One region of the Propionicimonas paludicola genome, then DNA from elsewhere that is predicted to be linked to it. Evidence: predicted binding sites of a transcription regulator. Region 1 holds the regulator's gene; each other region holds the start of a gene.

Region 1 (6,502 bases):
CGGGACGCCATGGCTCGCCCGGCTCGGTGGCCTCGGGCAGTTCCTGGACCACGCGCATCTCCAGGGTCTCGCCCTGGCGCATCTCGGCCGCCGTGTTGCCGAATCCCTGGGCGGTAGACCAGTTCTCGGCACTGACGTAGCCCTCATCGAGCACGTCGGCGACCCCACGATCCAGCAACGTCTCTTCGGGCTGGAGCTGATCGAGCTGCTCGGCCTCGTCGGGGACTTCTTCGTCAAAGTCGCTCATACCCCTAGCCTGCCACTCGGCACGGCCGGGAGCGAGCGGCAGTGCGGATCGGGTGCCGGGTGTGCGCAGCCGTCCGCGGCGTTCGGCGGACCGGGCTCGCTGGCCGAGGACCGTGCCGACTACACTCCGCACTCGTGCCGCAACTGACGACGCTGGAAACCCGCCCGAACCGCTCGGTCTACGACCTGGTGGTTGCCGCCTTCGTCGGGATGCTCCTGATCTCGAACATCGGAGCCACCAAGCTGATTGCCTTCGGCCCCGACTGGAGCGTCGGCGGAGCTCAGCTGCTGCCGATCCTCACCGACGGCGGCGCGATTCTGTTCCCACTGACCTACATCCTGGGGGACGTCCTGGCGGAGGTCTACGGACTGCGCCGAGCCAACCGCACCATCATCACCGGCTTCGTGCTGGCCGCGGTGATGTCGCTCACCTTCGTGATCGTGGACATCGCACCGCCTTCGCCCGACTGGCCGAACCAGGACGCCTGGCACACGGTGCTGGGCGTGGTCCCTCGGTTCGTGGTGGCCAGCCTGCTGGGCTACCTGGCCGGTCAGCTGCTCAACGCGCTGGTCCTGGTTCGGATCAAGGAGCGCTGGGGCGAGCGGCACCTCTGGGTGCGACTGATCACGTCCACCATCGTCGGCGAACTCGCTGACACGGCGGTCTTCAGCCTGATCGCCTGGAGCACTCTGGGCAACTTCTTGGGCGGCGACGCCGTCCCGTGGCCGGCGGTGATCAACTTCTTCCTGGTCGGCTGGATCTACAAGGTCGTCGTCGAAGCCGTCATGCTCCCGGTCACCCTGCGGGTGATCCCCTGGGTCAAGCGCCGCGAAGCGGCCTGATCCTCAACTGAGCGGCGGGGCCTGACCGGATTTGCCGTCTCGATCGGCATCGGGTGGGCGATCCGTGCGATCTGGGTGATCGAGCCTGCAAATCGCGTCGGCCCTCGCCCGTGGCGTAGTCGACAGCGTCCGCGCTAGCGGGCGCTGGAGTAGAACCGCCCCAAGAAGGCGGCCTTGAACTCGGCGAAGCGGCCTTCCTCGATGCTGGCCCGAATGTCGTCAACCAGCCGGACGGTGAACCGCTCGTTGTGGATCGTGGCCAGCGTCGAGGCGAGCATCTCCTTGGCCTTGAACAGGTGATGCAGGTAGGCCCGGGAGTAGTTGGCGCAGGTGTAGCAGTCACACTCGGCATCCAGCGGGGCGAAGTTGCGCCGGTTGGCCGCAGTGTTCACGTTGAACCGTCCGTCCAGCGTGTAGATCGCCGCGTTACGGGCCACCCGGGACGGCATCACGCAGTCGAAGGTGTCCGCGCCGGCCTCGATGGCAGCGAAGAAGTCGTCCGGCTCAGAGATCCCCAGCAGGTGTCTGGGCTTGTCAACGGGCAGCTCGGAGCACACCCAGCCGACGATGGTGCCCAGGTTCTCCTTCTCCAGGGCACCTCCGATGCCGAAGCCGTCGAAGGACTGTCCGGACGTCTCGAGTTCGGCCAGATCCCGGGCCGCCTTGCGGCGCAGATCCTCGTACTGGGCGCCCTGGACGACGCCGAACAACGCCTGATACGGCTTGCCGACCCGCTCGGCGGTGAGCCGCGCGTGCTCGTCCAGGCAGCGCACCGCCCAGGCCTGAGTGCGGGCCAGTGAGCGCTCCTGGTAGCCGCGGGTGTTCAGCAAGGTGGTGCACTCGTCGAAGGCGAACATGATGTCGGCACCGAGCTGATGCTGGATCTGCATCGACACCTCGGGGGTGAACCGATGCCGGTCGCCGTTGAGATGCGAGGTGAAGGTGACCCCGTCGTCATCGACATGGGCCAGCCGGTTCTTGCCCTCGGCGATCACGTCGTCGTTGGCCAGGCCGGTGGCGTCCATGGCCAGCACCTTCTTGAAGCCGACACCCAGGCTCATCACCTGGAAGCCGCCGGAGTCGGTGAAGGTCGGCCCGGGCCAGTTCATGAAAGCGGCCAGTCCGCCGGCCTCGTCCACCAGGTCCGAGCCGGGCTGCAGGTAGAGGTGATAGGCGTTGGCCAGCACCGCCTGCGCTCCTAACTCGGACACCGACTCGGGCAGGACGGCCTTCACTGTGGCCTTGGTGCCGACCGCGATGAACGCGGGAGTCTTGATCGGTCCGTGCGGGGTGTTGATCACCCCGGTGCGGCCCAGTCCGTTGTCCAGGACGGTGCCGACGGTGAAGCCGAAGTCAGCCACGAGCCGCCAGAGCTTGCAGCTGCGCCAACGCCACCACGCCGGCGCTGGAGGTGCGCAGCACCGCGTCCGAGATCAGCACCGACTTCGCGCCGGCGGCCACGAACTCGGCCACCTCATCATCGGTCAGACCGCCTTCGGGCCCGACGATGAACATCACCTCGCCGCTGGTGGGGATCGCAAGCGTGGCCAGGTGCTCCTCGGCAGCCTCATGCAGGACCAGGGCCAGCGGGGTCTGCTCGATCCGCTGGACGAGTTCAGCCGTGGTGGCCGGGACCGTCACAGTCGGCACCCGGAACCGGCGGCTCTGCTTGGCCGCCTCCCGCGCGGTGGCGCGCCACCGGGTCAGGCCGCGCTCGACTCGATCCGGAGCCCAGCGGACCACCGAACGCTCGGCCGGCCACGGGATGATCTCGTCGACGCCCAGCTCAGTGAGCGTCTCCACGGCGAGCTCGGCCCGGTCGCCCTTGGCCAGGGCCAGCACAGCCACGTAACGCACCGGACGTACCGGCTCGCGCAGCACCTCGGCCACGCTGATGGTCAGGCCGGCCTTGTCCGAGACGGTCACCGGGCCGCGCACCGCAGTTCCGGCGCCGTCACTGATCAAGACAACCTCGCCGACCCGGATCCGGCGCACCTGAGTGGCGTGCCGGCTCTCCTCGCCGGCCAGCGAGACCGCCTGCCCGACCTCGGGGTCGGCGAGCACCGCCAAAAACATCGGCTCGGTCATGAGAACGCCTCCTTCAGCCAGCCCAGGACGCCTTTGCCCTGCTTGGATACTGCCACCTCGGGCTGGGTCTCCTGGCGAACTTCGGCCAGTTGACGAAGGAGTTCGCGCTGGCTCTCGTCCAGCTTGGTGGGCGTCTTGACCACGAAGGTGACGCCGAGATCGCCGCGACCGGAGCGCTGCAGGCGGGGCACGCCGTGGCCGGGAACGGCGATCCGGGTGTGCGACTGGGTGCCCGGCGGGATGACCACCTCGACCGAGCCGTCGGCCGGATCCAGATCGTCCCGCTCGGCCTCCAGGGTCTGCACGCTGACCGTGGTGCCCAGCGCGGCCGCCGTCATCGGCACCTCAACGACCAGTTCCAGGTCGTCGCCGTTGCGGGTGAACACGTCATGGTGCTGCACCGAGAGCTCGACGTACAGGTCACCGGCCGGGCCGCCCCCGGGGCCGGCCTCACCCTGGTGGGCCAGGTGCACCCGGTTGCCACTGGCGACGCCCGGCGGGATCTTGACGTTGATCGTCCTGGTCGCCCGGACCCGGCCTTCACCAGCACATTCGCCACAAGGATCGGCGATCACCGTGCCATAGCCACGGCAGGCAGGGCAGGGCTGGCTGGTCCGGATGTCGCCGATGATCGACCGCTGGACGGTCATCACCTGGCCGGCGCCATGACAGGTGGAACAGGTCACCGGGCCGGTGCCGGAGTTGGTGCCGGCCCCGTTGCAGCGGGTGCAGACCACCTGGGTGTCGGTCTTCAGCGGCTTGGTGATCCCGAAGGCCGCCTCGGCCAAGGTGAGCTTGAGCTCGACCAGCGCGTCCTGCCCCGGACGGACCCGCGACCGCGGCCCCCGGGACGCCGTGGCGCCGCCGAACATGGCGTCCATCAGGTTGGTGAAGTCGAAGCCACCACCGCTGAACCCACCGAAGCCACCGAAGTTGGCTCCGGCGCCGCCCAGCGGGTTGCCGCCACGGTCGTACATGGCCCGCTTGTTTGGGTCGTGCAGGACCTCGTAGGCCTCGCCGATCTCTTTGAACTTGTCCGCCGCGTCCGGTTCCTCAGCAACGTCCGGGTGGTACTTCATCGCCAGCTTGCGGTAGGCCTTCTTGATCTGCTCCGCAGTGGCGTCCCGCGGGACTCCGAGCACCTCGTAGTAATCAGCGCTCACGCATCATCCTTCAACCAAGTAGCGGCCGATGTAGCGAGCCACTGCTCGCACCGCGGCCATCGTCGACGGGTAGTCCATTCGGGTCGGGCCGACCACCCCGAGGTTCGCCCAGATGTCATTGCTGCTGCCATAACCGCTGGCCACCACAGAGGTGGCCTGCAACGGCTCATAGCTGTTCTCGTGTCCGATCCGCACCTTCACCTCGGCGGTCGAACCTACCTCGCCCAACAAGCGCAAGAGCACCACTTGTTCCTCCAGCGCCTCGAGCACCGGACGAATGGTGGAGTCGAACTGGTCGGAGAACCGGGTCAGGTTCGGGACACCGGCCACTGCCACCTGCATGGACGGATCAGTGCCCACCAGGTCGAGCAGCACGGCGATCACCGGTTGTCCGATCGTCTCCAGCTCGGCCGGAAGCCGGTCAAGCAGCTGGGTCAGCCGCTCCACGGCCCGACGCGGGTTGAGCCCGACCAGCTCGGCGTTCAGCCGATCACGGAGATCGGCCACCTGCGCGACCGAACTGCCGAGCAGGTCGATCGGACGCTGGTCCACCCGGCCAGTGGAATCGACCAGGATCAGCAGCCCACGATCAGCACTGAGCGGAACCAGCTCGATGTGCCGGACGGTGGCGCTGGACAGCGCCGGATACTGCACGATCGCGACCTGCTGGGTGATCTGGGCGAGCAGCCGGACGGCCCGGCGGACGATGTCGTCCACGTCGATGGCCCCGGCCATGAAGGTCTCGATCGCCTTGCGCTCGGCCACCGACAGCGGCTTGACCTGACCGAGCCGATCGACGAACAGCCGATAGCCCTTGTCGGTCGGGATCCGCCCGGCGCTGGTGTGCGGCTGGGCGATGTAGCCCTCTTCCTCGAGCACGGCCATGTCGTTACGGACCGTGGCCGGAGAGACGTCCAGCGAGTAGCGCTCGACCAGGGCGCGCGAGCCGACCGGCTCCCGCATCGAGACATAGTCGGTGACGATCGCTCGCAGGATGGTGAGCTTCCGTTCGTCCAACATGGCTCGGCCTCCCGTCAGCTGTTGGCACTCTCAATGGTTGAGTGCCAGCTTACTGCCCGCCGCCAGCGGTCGCACGTCCACCGCGCGCAGCCCGCCTCGGCATCCCGCGGATCGAACGCCTAGGCTGAATGCCATGACCACATTCAGCCTCGGCGATTTCGAAGAGTTGCGCCCCGGAATCCTGGTGGCGGTAGCCGAACCGGCTGGAGTGAACCTCGGGGTGATCGTCGGTGAGACCGGCTGCCTGGTGATCGACACCGGTTCGTCCCCCGCGCAAGGTACGGCGCTCCGAGCTGCCGCAGAGGCCGCCGCGGGCGTCCCGGTGATCGGCGTCCTGGTCACCCACTGGCACTACGACCACCTTTTCGGTCTGGCCGGCTTCGTCGATCTGCCCAGCTACGCGCACGCCAGCGTGGCCGACCGGCTGGACAGCCCTGAAGCTGCGGACGCCGCCGCGAAGCTCGGGGTGGATGTGGCCGACCTGGTCCGGCCCCGCAACGGCTTCCACCTGGCCAAGGTGATCGACGTCGGCGGACGGCGGGTCGAGGCCATGCACTTCGGACCCGGCCACACCGACGGCGATCTGGCCGTGTTCGTCCCGGACGTGTCGGTGGTCTTCGCCGGCGACCTGCTGGAAAGCTCAGCTCCCCCGGCCATCGGTCCGGACTCGCATCTGAAGGAGTGGCCCAGCGCCATCGACGGTATTCTCGGCGTGATCGGCGAGGAGTCCATGGTGATCCCCGGCCACGGCCCGGCCATGGATCGCTTCGAGTCCTTCAAGCAGCGCGCCGAACTGTCCGGGTTCTACGGACAGGTCGAACACGTGATCGGGCGCGGCATCGCTGTGGAGGCTGCCTACGAGGCCGGCGAGTGGCCCTACGAGGAGCAGTACGTCAGAGAAGTGCTGCCCACCGCCTACGCCCAGTTCGCCAGCCACGGAGTGGTGCCGCTACGGCAACTGCCGCTGGCCAAGCCCCTGTCCTAGCCGCCGCCTCCGGCCTTGCGCCGGAACATGCCGCCACCGCCCTGGCGTCCGCGCTCGGCGGGGCCCTTCTCCTTCTGGTGACGCTGGCCCTGCACTCCGTCGACCACGCCCTGCTTGCGAGCCAGCGCAGCCAGCATCTGGGCCTTCAGGTCCTCAT
Region 2 (6,502 bases), 1.4 Mb from region 1:
CGTCGATGGCGATCAGCCCGGTAGCCAGCATCAACGCCAGCAGCACCGCCCCTCGCTCGGAGCGGAACCCGACCGTCGTGCCTCTTTCGCTACTCACCTGGTCTCCAACGACAGGTCCGAGCAGATCATTCCCACCGCGGACGCCACAGGAAAGGGAACTGTCCCCTTTTCCGCGGGGCGATGCGTACCTATGACAGATGCAGCAGGGCCGGCCACCCGAAGGTGACCGGCCCTGCTGAGGTACTGCGATGGATCAGTCCTGATCCTCTCGGCGCGTGTGCCGAGGAGGGATCAGAAGTCCATGCCGCCCATGCCGCCGTCGCCGGCCGGCATGGCCGGGGTCTTCTCCGGCTTGTCGGCGATGACCGCTTCGGTGGTCAGGAACAGCGCCGCGATGGAGGCCGCGTTCTGCAGTGCGGAACGGGTCACCTTGGCCGGGTCGATGATGCCCGACTCGACCATCTTCACGTACTCGCCGGTGGCCGCGTTGAGACCCTCGCCGGCAGGCAGGTTGGCCACCTTCTCGGCCACCACGCCGCCCTCGAGGCCGGCGTTGATGGCGATCTGCTTCAGCGGAGCTGAGCAGGCGGTGAACACGATCTGCGCACCGGTCGCCTCGTCGCCGACCAGCGACTCGACGGCAACCTTGGCGATGGCGGCAGCCTGGAGCAGCGCGACGCCACCACCGGGGACGATGCCCTCCTCGACCGCAGCCTTGGCGTTGCGGACGGCGTCCTCAATGCGGTGCTTGCGCTCCTTGAGCTCGACCTCGGTGGCCGCGCCGACCTTGATCACGGCAACGCCGCCGGCCAGCTTGGCCAGCCGCTCCTGCAGCTTCTCGCGGTCGTAGTCGGAGTCGGAGTTCTCGATCTCGCGACGGATCTGAGCCACCCGACCGGCGATCTGCTCGGCGTCGCCGGCACCGTCGATGATGATGGTCTCGTCCTTGGTCACCTTGACCGAGCGGGCCCGGCCGAGCAGGTCGAGGGTGACGGCGTCCAGCTTCAGGCCGACCTCCTCGGAGACGACCTGGCCACCGGTCAGGATGGCGATGTCGCCCAGCATGGCCTTGCGGCGGTCACCGAAGCCCGGAGCCTTGACGGCCACGGACTTGAAGGTGCCCTTGATCTTGTTGACGATCAGACCGGCCAGCGCCTCGCCGTCGGTGTCCTCGGCCACGACGAGCAGCGGCTTGCCGGACTGGACGACCTTCTCCAGCAGCGGCAGCAGGTCGCGCAGGTTGGAGACCTTGGAGTTGACGATCAGGATGTAGGGGTCGTCCAGGACGGCCTCCATCCGCTCGGCGTCGGTGACGAAGTACGGCGAGATGAAGCCCTTGTCGAACCGCATGCCCTCGGTGAGCTCGAGGTCGAGGCCGAAGGTGTTCGACTCCTCGACGGTGATCACACCCTCCTTGCCGACCTTGTCCATGGCCTCGGCGATGATCTCGCCCACGGTGGTGTCGGCGGCAGAGATGGACGCGGTGGCAGCGATCTGCTCACGGGTCTCGATCTCGATGGCCTGGTTGCCCAGCTCGGCAACGATGGCGGCGACGGCCTTCTCGATGCCCTTCTTCAGGCCCATCGGGTTGGCGCCGGCGGTGACGTTACGCAGGCCCTCGCGGACCATCGCCTGAGCGATCACGGTCGCGGTGGTGGTGCCATCACCGGCGACGTCGTCGGTCTTCTTGGCGACCTCCTTGACCAGCTCGGCGCCGATCTTCTCGTAGGGGTCCTCCAGCTCGATCTCCTTGGCGATCGAAACGCCGTCGTTGGTGATCGTGGGGGCGCCCCACTTCTTCTCCAGGACCACATTGCGGCCCTTGGGGCCGAGGGTCACTCGCACGGCGTCGGCGAGGGTGTTCATCCCACGCTCCAGGCCGCGGCGCGCCTCGACATTAAACTCAATCAGTTTCGCCATGTCTGTTCGGCAATCCTTCGACGTCTCGGGGGCTAGGCCCCACTGGTGAACTTCCAGGTCTTGGTCGCTTCGATGCCCGCGACGGACGATCCAGTGGATCTCATCGAGCTAGACAATGGCACTCTCACGACGAGAGTGCTAATACATGTTTAGCACTCACACCTAGAGAGTGCAAACGTCTGGACCCGCCGAAGAGGACGGTTCCGCACCGGTTCGGACCGCCCGCGGCAGGCACAATGGGACGGTGCCCGTCACCGCCACCTCAGCCCTGCGGGCCACTGCGAACCTGGTCAACCTCTCCACCCCGCTCGGGCTCCTGATCGCCCTGGCCGGTCGAGCCCGACTCAGCGGTGGTCCGGACGGCCTGGTGCTGGCCGAGCATTATCGGCCGGGCGTGCCGAAGGCCGGCGCCTTCACCGTGGGCAATGTGATCATCGTGCCGGGCCGGCGGCTGGACGAACTCGAACAGCAACGTCCGGGAACCACCGCCCACGAGGCCGTCCATGCCTGGCAATGGTGCTACTGCCTGGGCCTGCCATTCCTGGTCGGCTACGGCTTGGCTTCGGCCTGGTCGTGGCTGCGCACCGGCCATCCGGCCTCGGCCAACTTCTTCGAGAGTTCGGCGGGGCTGACTCGCGGGGGCTATCCGGAACTCCCCCGCAACAATGCCGGACTGCGTCGGATCAGGTCCGCGCTGCGCGGAGCGAAGTAACAGTCGCGCTCAGCTGTGCAGGCTGACACCCAGCCGGCGCGCAGTGCGCTCCTTCTGCCGGGTAGCCCGCTGGCGGCGGAGCCGCTTGACCAGCAAGGGATCGTGAGCCAGCGCCACGTCGGAGTCGATCAGCGAGTTGAGCAGCTGATAGTAGCGCGTCGGCGAGATGTCGAACCGTTCCCTGATCTCGGTCTCCTTGGAGCCCGGCAGCGCCCACCACTGCTTTTCGAAGTCGAGGAGGGCAGCCTGCTGCTCGTTCAGCTCAGCGGGAGCGATCAGCATCGGTTCGGCCATGCGTCGATTCTAGACCGTGAATCACACCGATGTCATTCGCTCGGAGACACTGATCGGACGTCTCGTCCAGGCGGGTCCGGTCGATACCCGGACAACCCGCCCGCCGACCCGGGCTCTGCCAGTACAGCTTGGCTAGACTCATTTGAGGCTCGGTCAGAGCCACCTCCCAGAAGCGAAGGAAGGCCCCCATGCAGCGGCTGAACGGCGCGATCCAGCACTATGCCTGGGGCACGACCGACGCGATCCCGAACTTGCTCGGCGTCGCTCCCAACGGTCAGCCGGTCGCCGAGTACTGGCTGGGAGCACACCCATTGGGCCCGGCCACCGTCGAAGGTCGGCGGCTCGATGAGGTGCTGGACGAACAGCCCGAACTGCTTGGCGCCAAGAGCCGGGACGAGTTCGGCGAGCAACTGCCCTTCCTGGTCAAGGTGCTGTCGGCCCGGCATGCCCTGTCCCTGCAGGCGCACCCGTCCCGAGCCCAGGCCGTAGAAGGCTTCGCCCGTGAGAACGCCGCCGGGATCGCCCTGGATGCGCCCGAGCGCACCTACCGCGACGACTGGCCCAAGCCGGAGATGCTCATCGCCTTGTCGGAGTTCCACAGCCTGAACGGCTTCCGGGAACCGACCCGCACCGCCTGGCTGTTCGATCAGTTGGGGGTCAGCAGCGAGCTGGCGTCGGTGATCGGGCCGCTCACCGAGCGCAAAGGCCCGGCAGCCATGGCCGAGGTCTTCTTGGACGTGCTCAGCCTGAGCGGCGAGCGCGCCGAGTTGTCCGAGCTGGTCTGCGCGGCGGCCATGAAGCACAAGGACGCCCCTGGGGAACTCGGCGAGTTCGCCCGTACCGTGATCGAGTTGGACGAGGTGTTCCCCGGCGATCCCGGCATCCTGGCCGCGTTGCTGATGAACCGAGTGGTGCTGGCGCCGGGCGACGCCACTTTCGTCCCCGCCGGACGAATGCACGCCCACCTGGCCGGCACCGGGGTCGAGGTGATGGCCAACTCCGACAACGTGATTCGCGGCGGCCTGACCGCCAAGCATGTCGACGTCGGCGAACTGGTCAAGGTTGTCGAGTTCGAAGCGATCACCCCGACTCGGGTCACCCCGACCACCGAGGCACCCGGGGTCGAGCACTTCCCGACCGAATGCCCCGAGTTCGACGTCTGGCGGATTCGGACCAGCCCGCTGCCCACGCCGGTCCCAGGCCTGGGTTCGGCCCGAGTGCTGCTGATGGTGGGCGGCTCGGCCCGGCTGCAGGCCGACGGCACCGCTCTCGAGCTCGGCTCCGGTGAGGCGGCCTTCCTGGGTGCCGAGGAGAACCCGACCATCGAAGGGGACGGCTTGGTCTTCGTGACCGCCGCCGGCGTCCACTGAGGTGCTGACCCAGAGCCTGCGCCGCCAGCTGGCCGAGCTTCGATCGGCCAGCGCGCGTCCGGTGATCCTGATCGACGGCGGAGCCGGCTCGGGCAAGACCACCCTGGCCGCCGAGATCGCCGACGACTGGCCGGGCAAGGTGGAAGTTGTCGGCCTGGACGAGCTGTACCCGGGCTGGCAGGGCCTGGCCCGTGGCTCGGCCCTGGTGCCGCGGCTGATCACCGGGAGCGGCTTCACCACCTGGGACTGGGCGCACGGACGTCCCGGGCCACGGCGCAGCCTGAACCGCTCCCTGCCTCTGGTGGTCGAGGGGTGCGGGGCTCTCACCGAGGCCAGTCGGGCCGTGGCCAACCTGGCCATCTGGATGGAGTTGGACGAGCCGCTGCGCCGGCGCCGCGCCCTGGCCCGCGATGGTGCGGTCTTCGCCAGCCACTGGGACGAATGGGCGGCCCAGGAAGTCGCCCACTGGCAGGACCACCGTCCCTGGCTGCTGGCTGACCTGGTGCTGCCCGGCTGAGCGAGGAGCCCGGCCACAGTTTTCGACAGGCGCGTCCGGCAACCGGCACAATGAGGCCGGGCGCTGGCCCTATTGCCTCCGTAGCTCAGTTGGTAGAGCACCCGCCTTGTAAGCGGACGGTCGCGGGTTCGATTCCTGTCGGAGGCTCCATCCCCGCTGACTCACCCAGACCCACCCTCCGGGAACTGCAATGCCTGCCCAGGGAGGTTGGGGGATCGATCGACAGGCACCCGCTCACCGGAGGGTGGGTTCTGACGTCGACCTTCCTCGACTCGAGTGGCTCCCGAACCCGAAGGTCCGAAATGAAGGTCTCAGCCAGCTTGTGGGGTGCCCCGCCGTGAGCCGAGCGTAATGCCTGCTCGGGTGGCGTTACTGCGGATGAGACCGGGTGTCGCGGGAAGAGTCGTCCGCCGGGCTCAGCCCGCGGCCTTCCGGCTCTGCTGCTGCTGCCGGTAGACCATGACGATGGTGCCGACCAGAACCGCTCCGGAGATCCACAGCAGATAGTTGCCGTACTGCTTGACCGCATCGACGGCCGGCTCACCGATCTGGAAGCCGATCCACAACAGTCCCGCGTTCACCACCGCCGAAGACAGGATCGAGACGGTGAGGAACTTGCGCAAGCTCGTCCCCGCCTCACCCAGGACGGCCACCACGACCCCGCGCCCGGGAACGAACGGGATCATCGACACCACCAGGGCCGCGAGGTCGTACTTGCGGGCGAAGCGCTCAGCCCAGGCGTTGATGCGGCGCGCTCGTTCCGATCGCCCCGACCAGACCTCGATCAGGTTGGGCCCCCACAACCGTCCGGCCCACCAGTAGATCCAGTCGAACTTGATCAGGCCGAAGGTGCCGAGGAAGAGGATCAGCGGCCACCACTGGTTGCCGACGGCGGTCTGCGCGCCGACCATCACCATCCCCGACCAGGAGCCGAGGGAGGCCAGCACTGCGGGGCTCAGTGTGATCAAGGTCCAGCGCAGCCACAGCATGACCAACCCGTAGACGCCGGCCACCCCGAGCCAACTGAAGCAGGCCAGATCAGCCTTGGTGGGCTTGTGCCGCCACGGCAGGGACGGGTCGTCCCACCATTCCGGTTCGGTGGCCGGTTCCGGGGTCGGCGATTCGCTCACTCGGGCAGCCTACCCGGTGCGCTGAGTCCACCAGCTGACCGATGGGTGACTAGGGAACGAGACTGCACTCGCCAACCGGGGGACCCGCGTGCAAGTATGGGACCTGGTCGCTTCGGCGGCCGTATTCCACTACGGATCGTCGGGCACGTACCTGCCCGTGGAAAGGATTATTTGGCATGGCCACTGTCAGTTTCAATGACGCAACCAGGGTCTACCCCGGCTCGGATCACCCGGCCGTCGACAAGCTCAACCTTGAGATCGGTGATGGCGAGTTCATGGTGCTCGTCGGCCCGTCCGGTTGTGGCAAGTCCACCTCCCTGCGCATGCTCGCCGGCCTCGAAGAGGTCAACGCCGGACGGATCAACATCGGTGACCGCGACGTCACCGATCTGCCGCCGAAGGATCGCGACATCGCGATGGTCTTCCAGAACTACGCGCTGTACCCGCACATGACCGTCGCCGACAACATGGGCTTCGCCCTGAAGATGGCCGGCGTTCCCAAGGCGGAGCGCGACTCCCGAGTGATGGACGCCGCCAAGCTGCTCGGCCTGGAGTCGTT
Region 3 (6,502 bases), 440 kb from region 1:
CACGATGGCCACACCGGTCTTCTCGTCGCCCACCAGGCCCAGGCCGTCAGCCAGCACCTTGGCGGCGTGCACCAGCGCGGAGCCACCGCCGGGGACGATGCCCTCTTCGATGGCCGCACGAGTAGCCGAAACGGCGTCCTCGATGCGGTGCTTGGTCTCCTTCAGCTCCACCTCGGTGGCGGCGCCGACCTTGATCACACACACCCCGCCGGCCAGCTTCGCGACCCGCTCGGAGAGCTTCTCGCGATCCCAGTCGGACTCGGTGTTCTCGATCTCGGCCCGCAGCTGAGCCACCCGACCGGCGACGTCGGCCGGAGCACCGGCACCCTCGACGATCGTGGTGTTGTCCTTGGTGACCACGACGCGACGGGCCCGGCCCAGCACGTCCAGCCCGATCTGATCGAGCTTGAGGCCGACCTCGGGAGCGATCACCTTGCCGCCGGTGAGGATCGCGATGTCCTCCAGCATCGCCTTGCGGCGATCGCCGAAGGCCGGAGCCTTGACCGCGAGCGAGGTGAAGGTGCCCTTGATCTTGTTGACGACCAGGGTGCTCAGAGCCTCACCCTCGACGTCCTCGGCCACCACGAACAGGGTGCCGCCAGCGGCGATGACCTTCTCCAGGACCGGCAGCAGCTCGGCCATCGAGGAGATCTTGCCCTGGTTGATCAGGATGTACGGGTCGTCCAGGACGGCTTCCATCCGCTCCGGATCGGTGACGAAGTACGGCGACAGGTAGCCCTTGTCGAACTGCATGCCCTCGGTGAACTCCAGCTCGGTGCCGAAGGTGTTCGACTCGTCGACGGTGATCACACCGTCCTTGCCGACCTTGTCGAAGGCATCGGCGATCAGGGCGCCGATCTGCTCGTCACGAGCGGAGATGGTCGCGACGTTGGCCATGTCGGCCGTGGTCTCGACATCGCGGGCGATCCGCCGGAGCTCGGTGGCGATGGCCTCGGTGGCCTTCTCGATGCCCCGCTTCAGGGCGATCGGGTTGGCGCCGGATGCAACCGCGCGCAGCCCCTCGTGGACCAGGGCCTGCGCCAGCACGGTGGCCGTGGTGGTGCCGTCGCCGGCCACATCATTGGTCTTGGTGGCGACTTCCTTGGCCAGCTGAGCGCCCAGGTTCTCGAACGGATCGGAGAGCTCCACCTCCTTGGCGACGGTGACACCGTCGTTGGTGATGGTCGGAGCGCCCCACTTCTTGTCCAGGACGACGTAGCGGCCCTTGGGGCCGAGCGTCACCTTGACGGTGTTGGCGAGGATGTCCACACCACGCTCGAGCGAGCGGCGGGCGTCCTCGTCAAACTGAAGAATCTTCGGCATGTGGAGTCCTTACTTGGTGACGACAGCGAGGATGTCGCGGGCGTTCAGCAGCAGGTACTCCTGGCCGTTGTACTTGACCTCGGTGCCGCCGTACTTGCTGAAGATGACGATGTCGCCCTCAGCGACGTCCAGCGGGACGCGGTTGCCGTTGTCGTCGATGCGCCCGGGGCCGGTGGCGAGCACCTTGCCCTCCTGGGGCTTCTCCTTGGCGGTATCGGGGATGACCAGCCCGGAAGCGGTGGTCTGCTCGGCTTCCAGCGGCTGAACGAGGATCCGGTCCTCCAGCGGCTTGATCGTGACTGCCACGTCAAAAACCTTTCGTTGCGCGGGCCTTTCGGCCCATCAGGGTCAGGTGTTCCGAGCCCCCGGCGTCGTCGCGGTGCCGCCGTAGGCTGATTGGCACCCTCACACCGAGAGTGCTAACAGCGAATGTATACCGCCCTTAGCACTCGATCAAGCCGAGTGCCAATCGCTGCGCAGGGTGTCCCGGCGCGGCAGGCCCGGCTCGGTGCGGGTGCGGCGGCGGCTTGTGCGAAACTGAACTGTGCCTCGGTTTCTGTCTTCGCGCCCCGACTCACGGCTGATTCCGCTGCCGTGGGAGGTGCCGCTGGCCGAGTGGCCGCCGGAGTACCTGGTCGCACTCCCCCGTGGCATCTCCCGCCACGTCGTCCGCTTCATCAAGGTGGGCAACTCGGTGTACGCGGCCAAGGAAGTGCTCGAGGCACTGGCCATCCACGAGTACCGCATGCTCACCGATCTGCACCGGACGAACACTCCGGCCGTCGAGCCGCTGGCTGTGGTCACCGGACGGGTCGGCCCGGACGGTGAGCCGCTGGACCCGGTGCTGATCACTCGGCACCTGGAGTTCTCGCTGCCCTACCGCTCGCTGTTCGCCCAGGGCGTCCGCCCCGAAACCGTCGGACGCCTGCTGGACGCCATGGTGCTGCTGCTGGCTCGCCTGCACCTGGTCGGCTTCCTGTGGGGCGACGTCTCGCTGTCCAACGTGCTGTTCCGGCGCGACGCCGGTGAGTTCGCCGCCTACCTGGTCGACGCCGAGACCGCCGAGATGCATGACACCTTGACCAAGGGTCAGCGCGAGCACGACCTGATGATCGCCACCACCAACCTGTTCGGCGAGTTCTGCGACCTGGAGGCCGGCGGCCTGCTGGACGAGTCGCTGAACCCGCAACGGCTGGTCGATTCGATCCTGGCAAGGTACCGCGAACTGTGGGCCGAGCTGACCGGGGCCGAGGAGTTCTCCGACCAGGAGGTGTTCCGGATCGAGAAGCGGGTCCGCCGACTGAACGCGCTGGGCTTCGACGTGGCCGAGTTGGCCATCGACACCATCGAGGACGGCTCCCGGATCCGGATCCAGCCCAAGGTCGTCGACGCCGGCCACCACACCCGGCGACTGCTCCGGCTGACCGGCTTGGACGTCGAAGAGAACCAGGCCCGCCGCCTGCTCAACGATCTGGACACCTTCCGGGCCCGCTCCAACCAGGGACACATGGACGAGGCCGTGGTGGCCCACGAGTGGTTGACCCAGTGCTTCCAGCCGGTGACCTCCGCGGTGCCGTCCGACCTGCGCGGGAAGCGGGATGCGGCGCAGATCTACCACGAGGTGCTCGACTACCGCTGGTACGCCTCCCAGCGCGCGCAACGCGAGGTGCCGCTGCTGGAGGCCACCCACGGCTACATCAACGACGTGCTGCGGGCGCTGCCGGACGAGGCCATGTCGGACACCCGACCGGTCGACGGACGCCAGCTGGCCAACCCCTACGACCCGTCCCAGGGCTTCATCGACGACGAGGGCCCGATGCCGGTCGATCCTTGGGAGGAAGCCGCGGCGGCCGGTGACCCGGTGACCCCGCAGGGCTTCCTCGACATCGACGCGCTTCGAGCCCGCAAACGCGGATGATCCGGATCGAGTCCGGTTCTGCCGAACCACCCTTCGACCAGGTGAAACGGCAGCTGACCGAGCAGATCGCGGCCGGCGAGCTGGCTGCCGGAACTCGGCTGCCGACGGTCCGGGCCTTGGCCGACCAGCTCGGACTGGCCCCCAACACCGTGGCCAAGGCCTACCGCGAGCTGGAAGCCGCCGGACTGATCGACACCCGGGGCCGGGCTGGCACCTTCGTCAGCGGGGACGGTGCCGCCGCCAGCGCCCGCAAAGCCGCCGCCGAGTACGTCCGGCGGACCCGGGAACTGGGCCTCAGCCCCGCCGAAGCGCTGGCCCTGGTGGAGCGCAGCCTGGGCGGTGCCGGCGGTCGATAGACTGCTGCAGTGAGTCTGCACCTATTTGATACCGCCCGACGCGAGGTGGTCGAGTTTGTCCCGCTGGTTCCCGGCGAGGTCTCGATCTACTGCTGTGGCGCCACGGTGCAGTCAGCTCCCCACCTGGGCCATGTGCGGAAGGAAGTCAACTTCGACGTCCTGCGCCGCTGGCTGGAGGTGAGCGGCTACCAGGTCACCATGCTCACCAACGTCACCGACATCGACGACAAGATCCTGGCCAAGGCCGAGGCGGCCGGTCGTCCGTGGTGGGCGCACGCCTTCCTGTTCGAGGCGGCTTTCCACGATGCGTTCCGCGCCCTCGGGGTCCGTCCGCCGACCTACGAGCCGCGCGCCACCGGCCACGTCCCCGAGATGATCGAGCTGATGGCCACCCTGATCGAGCGGGGCCACGCCTACGCCGCCGAGGACGAGTCCGGTGATGTCTACTTCGATGTGCGCTCCTGGCCCAGCTACGGCGAGCTGTCCGGGATGAAGATCGATGACATGTCGCCAGCAGAGGACGCCGACCCGCGCGGCAAGCGCGATCCGCGAGACTTCGCGCTGTGGAAGGGCGTCAAGCCCGGCGAACCGGCTTCGGCTTCCTGGGACACCCCGTGGGGGCGCGGCCGTCCGGGCTGGCACCTGGAGTGCTCGGCCATGGCCGGCAAGTACCTGGGTGACGCCTTCGACATCCACGGCGGCGGCATCGACCTGCGGTTCCCGCACCACGAGAACGAGATCGCCCAGTCCAAGGCGGCCGGACGTCCCTTCGCCAACTACTGGCTGCACAACGCCTGGGTGACCATGGCCGGGGAGAAGATGAGCAAGTCGCTGGGCAACACCGCCGACGTGCTCGCCGCAGTCGCCGCCCACGGCGGACGCGCCGTTCGGCTCTACCTGGCCGGACCGCACTATCGCTCAGCAATCGAGCTGTCCGACGCCTCGCTGGCCGAGGCTGCCGCCCAGCTGGCCCGGATCGACGGTTTCCTGTCCCGGGTGAAGGCGCTCAGGCCCGCCACGGCCACTGCCGAGCTGCCGGCCGAGTTCGTGGCCGCCATGAACGACGATCTGGGCACCCCGACCGCGCTGGCCACGGTCTTCAACACCGTCAAGCAGGGCAACATCGCCCTGGACGCCGGCAACCCCGATGCGGCTGTGGCCGCCTATGCGCAGGTGCTGGCCATGCTGGACGTCTTCGGGCTGAACCCGGACGCCCCGGAGTGGGCGCATGAGACCGGCGCCTCCAGTGATCTGACCCCGGTGGTCGACGGCCTGGTTCAGGCCCTGCTCGACCAGCGCACCCAGGCCCGAGCCCGCAAGGACTGGGCCGCCGCCGATGCCATCCGCGACCAACTGGCCGACCTCGGCCTGAAGGTCACTGACACCCCCGATGGGCCACGATGGTCCATCGAGAAGTGAGGACCTGATGCCAGGAAACAGCCAGCGCAAGGGCGCCGTCCGCAAGAAGGGCAAGACCACTCCGGCCGGTTCCGGCGGACGCGTCCGCCGCGGACTGGAGGGCAAGGGCCCGACCCCCAAGGCCGAGGATCGTCCCTACCACAAGGCATATCGCCGGCGCGGGCCGGACGAGCCGGGCAAGACCAGCGGCAAGCCGCGGACCCGTCCGGGCACCCGGGCGGCCAACTCGGTCGCGGCCGGCTCGGACTGGGTGATCGGACGCAACCCGGTCTTCGAGGCGCTGCAGGCCGGCCTGCCGGTGCGTCGCGCCTACGTGGCCGACGGCGTCGATCGCGATGACCGGCTGCGCGACATCTTGAAGTTCGCCGCCGAGAACGGCATTCCGCTGCTCCAAGCCACCCGCACCGAGCTCGACCGGCTCACCGGTGGCGCCGTGCATCAGGGCGTGGCTCTGCAGCTGCCTCCGTTCGAGTACGCCGACGCCGAGGACGTCCTGGACGACGCGCTGGGCTCGGAGACTGCACCGATCGTGGTGGCCTGTGACTCGATCACCGACCCCCGCAACCTGGGCGCGATCATCCGCAGCGCGGCCGCCTTCGGGGCGTCCGGAGTGATCATTCCGGAACGCCGCTCGGCCCAGCTCACCGCCGCGGCCTGGAAGACCTCAGCCGGAGCAGCCGCGCGCATCCCGGTGGCCCAGGTGACCAACCTCAACCGGACCCTCAAGCGCTATGCCGATGCCGGCTTCACCATCGTGGGCCTGGCCGGCGAGTCCGAGATCGACGTGGCCGGCTTCCCCGGCATCGACGGTCCGGTGCTGGTGGTGATCGGCTCCGAAGGCGAGGGGCTGGCTCGACTGGTCCGGGAGAACTGCGACGTGCTGATCTCGATTCCGATCGATTCGGCCGTCGAGTCGCTGAACGCGTCGGTGGCCGCCTCGATCGCGCTGTACGAGATCAGCCGCAGCCGCGGCTGATCTCCGACCGGGTTCGTCCCCGGAGGCCTAGAGTCGTGCCGTGACCAGCGAGCCACGGCCGGACGCTGATCCGCATTCTCCGCCCGAAGCCATGCAACCTTCGGCGAGCGCCGGGCGTCTACCGGATATGACCGTCTCATCCACCCCGGTGCAGTTGGACGCCGAACTCAGCTTCGAGTCCTTCGTCGCCGATCACCAGGTGCGGCTGCGGCGCTACGCCCTGGCCCTGACCCGCAACCCCACGGATGCGGACGATCTGCTGCAGACGACTCTGGTCAAGGTCTACCTGGCCTGGCACCGCATCGAAGACCCTGCCCAGGTCGTCGCCTTCGCCCGCACCACCATGTCGCGTAGCTACGTGTCGGCCTGGCGCCGATGGGGACGCCACGAGGCCCCCATCGCCGATCTGCCGGACAGGCCGTCCCCCGGTACCGACCCACTCGCTGACCGCGACCTGATCTGGCGGGGCCTGGACCGCCTCGGACGCCGCCAGCGCGCCGTCGTCGTCCT

Evidence for each region. The regulator HrcA, encoded in region 1, represses chaperone genes, less so after heat shock. The targets are predictions, from matches to a motif close to TTGGCACTCGNNNNNNNCGAGTGCCAA.
Region 2: the regulator HrcA is predicted to act here: its motif matches at 2,070-2,096, upstream of groL (chaperonin GroEL).
Region 3: the regulator HrcA is predicted to act here: its motif matches at 1,766-1,792, upstream of groES (co-chaperone GroES).

What each region holds. Positions count from the first base shown of each region.
Region 1 is NZ_PDJC01000001.1:755,989-762,490, reverse strand. It holds gene ATK74_RS03380 (DUF5709 domain-containing protein) at 1-247, opposite strand, end outside; gene ATK74_RS03375 (queuosine precursor transporter) at 382-1,089, shown strand; gene tgt (tRNA guanosine(34) transglycosylase Tgt) at 1,224-2,450, opposite strand; gene ATK74_RS03365 (16S rRNA (uracil(1498)-N(3))-methyltransferase) at 2,443-3,177, opposite strand; gene dnaJ (molecular chaperone DnaJ) at 3,174-4,340, opposite strand; gene hrcA (heat-inducible transcriptional repressor HrcA) at 4,344-5,360, opposite strand; gene ATK74_RS03350 (MBL fold metallo-hydrolase) at 5,494-6,345, shown strand; gene ATK74_RS15275 (DUF5302 family protein) at 6,342-6,502, opposite strand, start outside.
Region 2 is NZ_PDJC01000001.1:2,180,279-2,186,780, forward strand. It holds gene ATK74_RS10130 (MFS transporter) at 1-97, opposite strand, end outside; gene groL (chaperonin GroEL) at 292-1,920, opposite strand; gene ATK74_RS10140 (hypothetical protein) at 2,165-2,632, shown strand; gene ATK74_RS10145 (DUF3263 domain-containing protein) at 2,642-2,926, opposite strand; gene manA (mannose-6-phosphate isomerase, class I) at 3,115-4,296, shown strand; gene ATK74_RS10155 (nucleoside/nucleotide kinase family protein) at 4,298-4,813, shown strand; tRNA gene ATK74_RS10160 (tRNA-Thr) at 4,888-4,963, shown strand; gene ATK74_RS10165 (DedA family protein) at 5,230-5,943, opposite strand; gene ATK74_RS10170 (ABC transporter ATP-binding protein) at 6,120-6,502, shown strand, end outside.
Region 3 is NZ_PDJC01000001.1:317,350-323,851, reverse strand. It holds gene groL (chaperonin GroEL) at 1-1,323, opposite strand, end outside; gene groES (co-chaperone GroES) at 1,333-1,629, opposite strand; gene ATK74_RS01465 (DUF4032 domain-containing protein) at 1,868-3,241, shown strand; gene ATK74_RS01460 (GntR family transcriptional regulator) at 3,283-3,597, shown strand; gene cysS (cysteine--tRNA ligase) at 3,607-5,016, shown strand; gene rlmB (23S rRNA (guanosine(2251)-2'-O)-methyltransferase RlmB) at 5,024-5,992, shown strand; gene ATK74_RS01445 (SigE family RNA polymerase sigma factor) at 6,120-6,502, shown strand, end outside.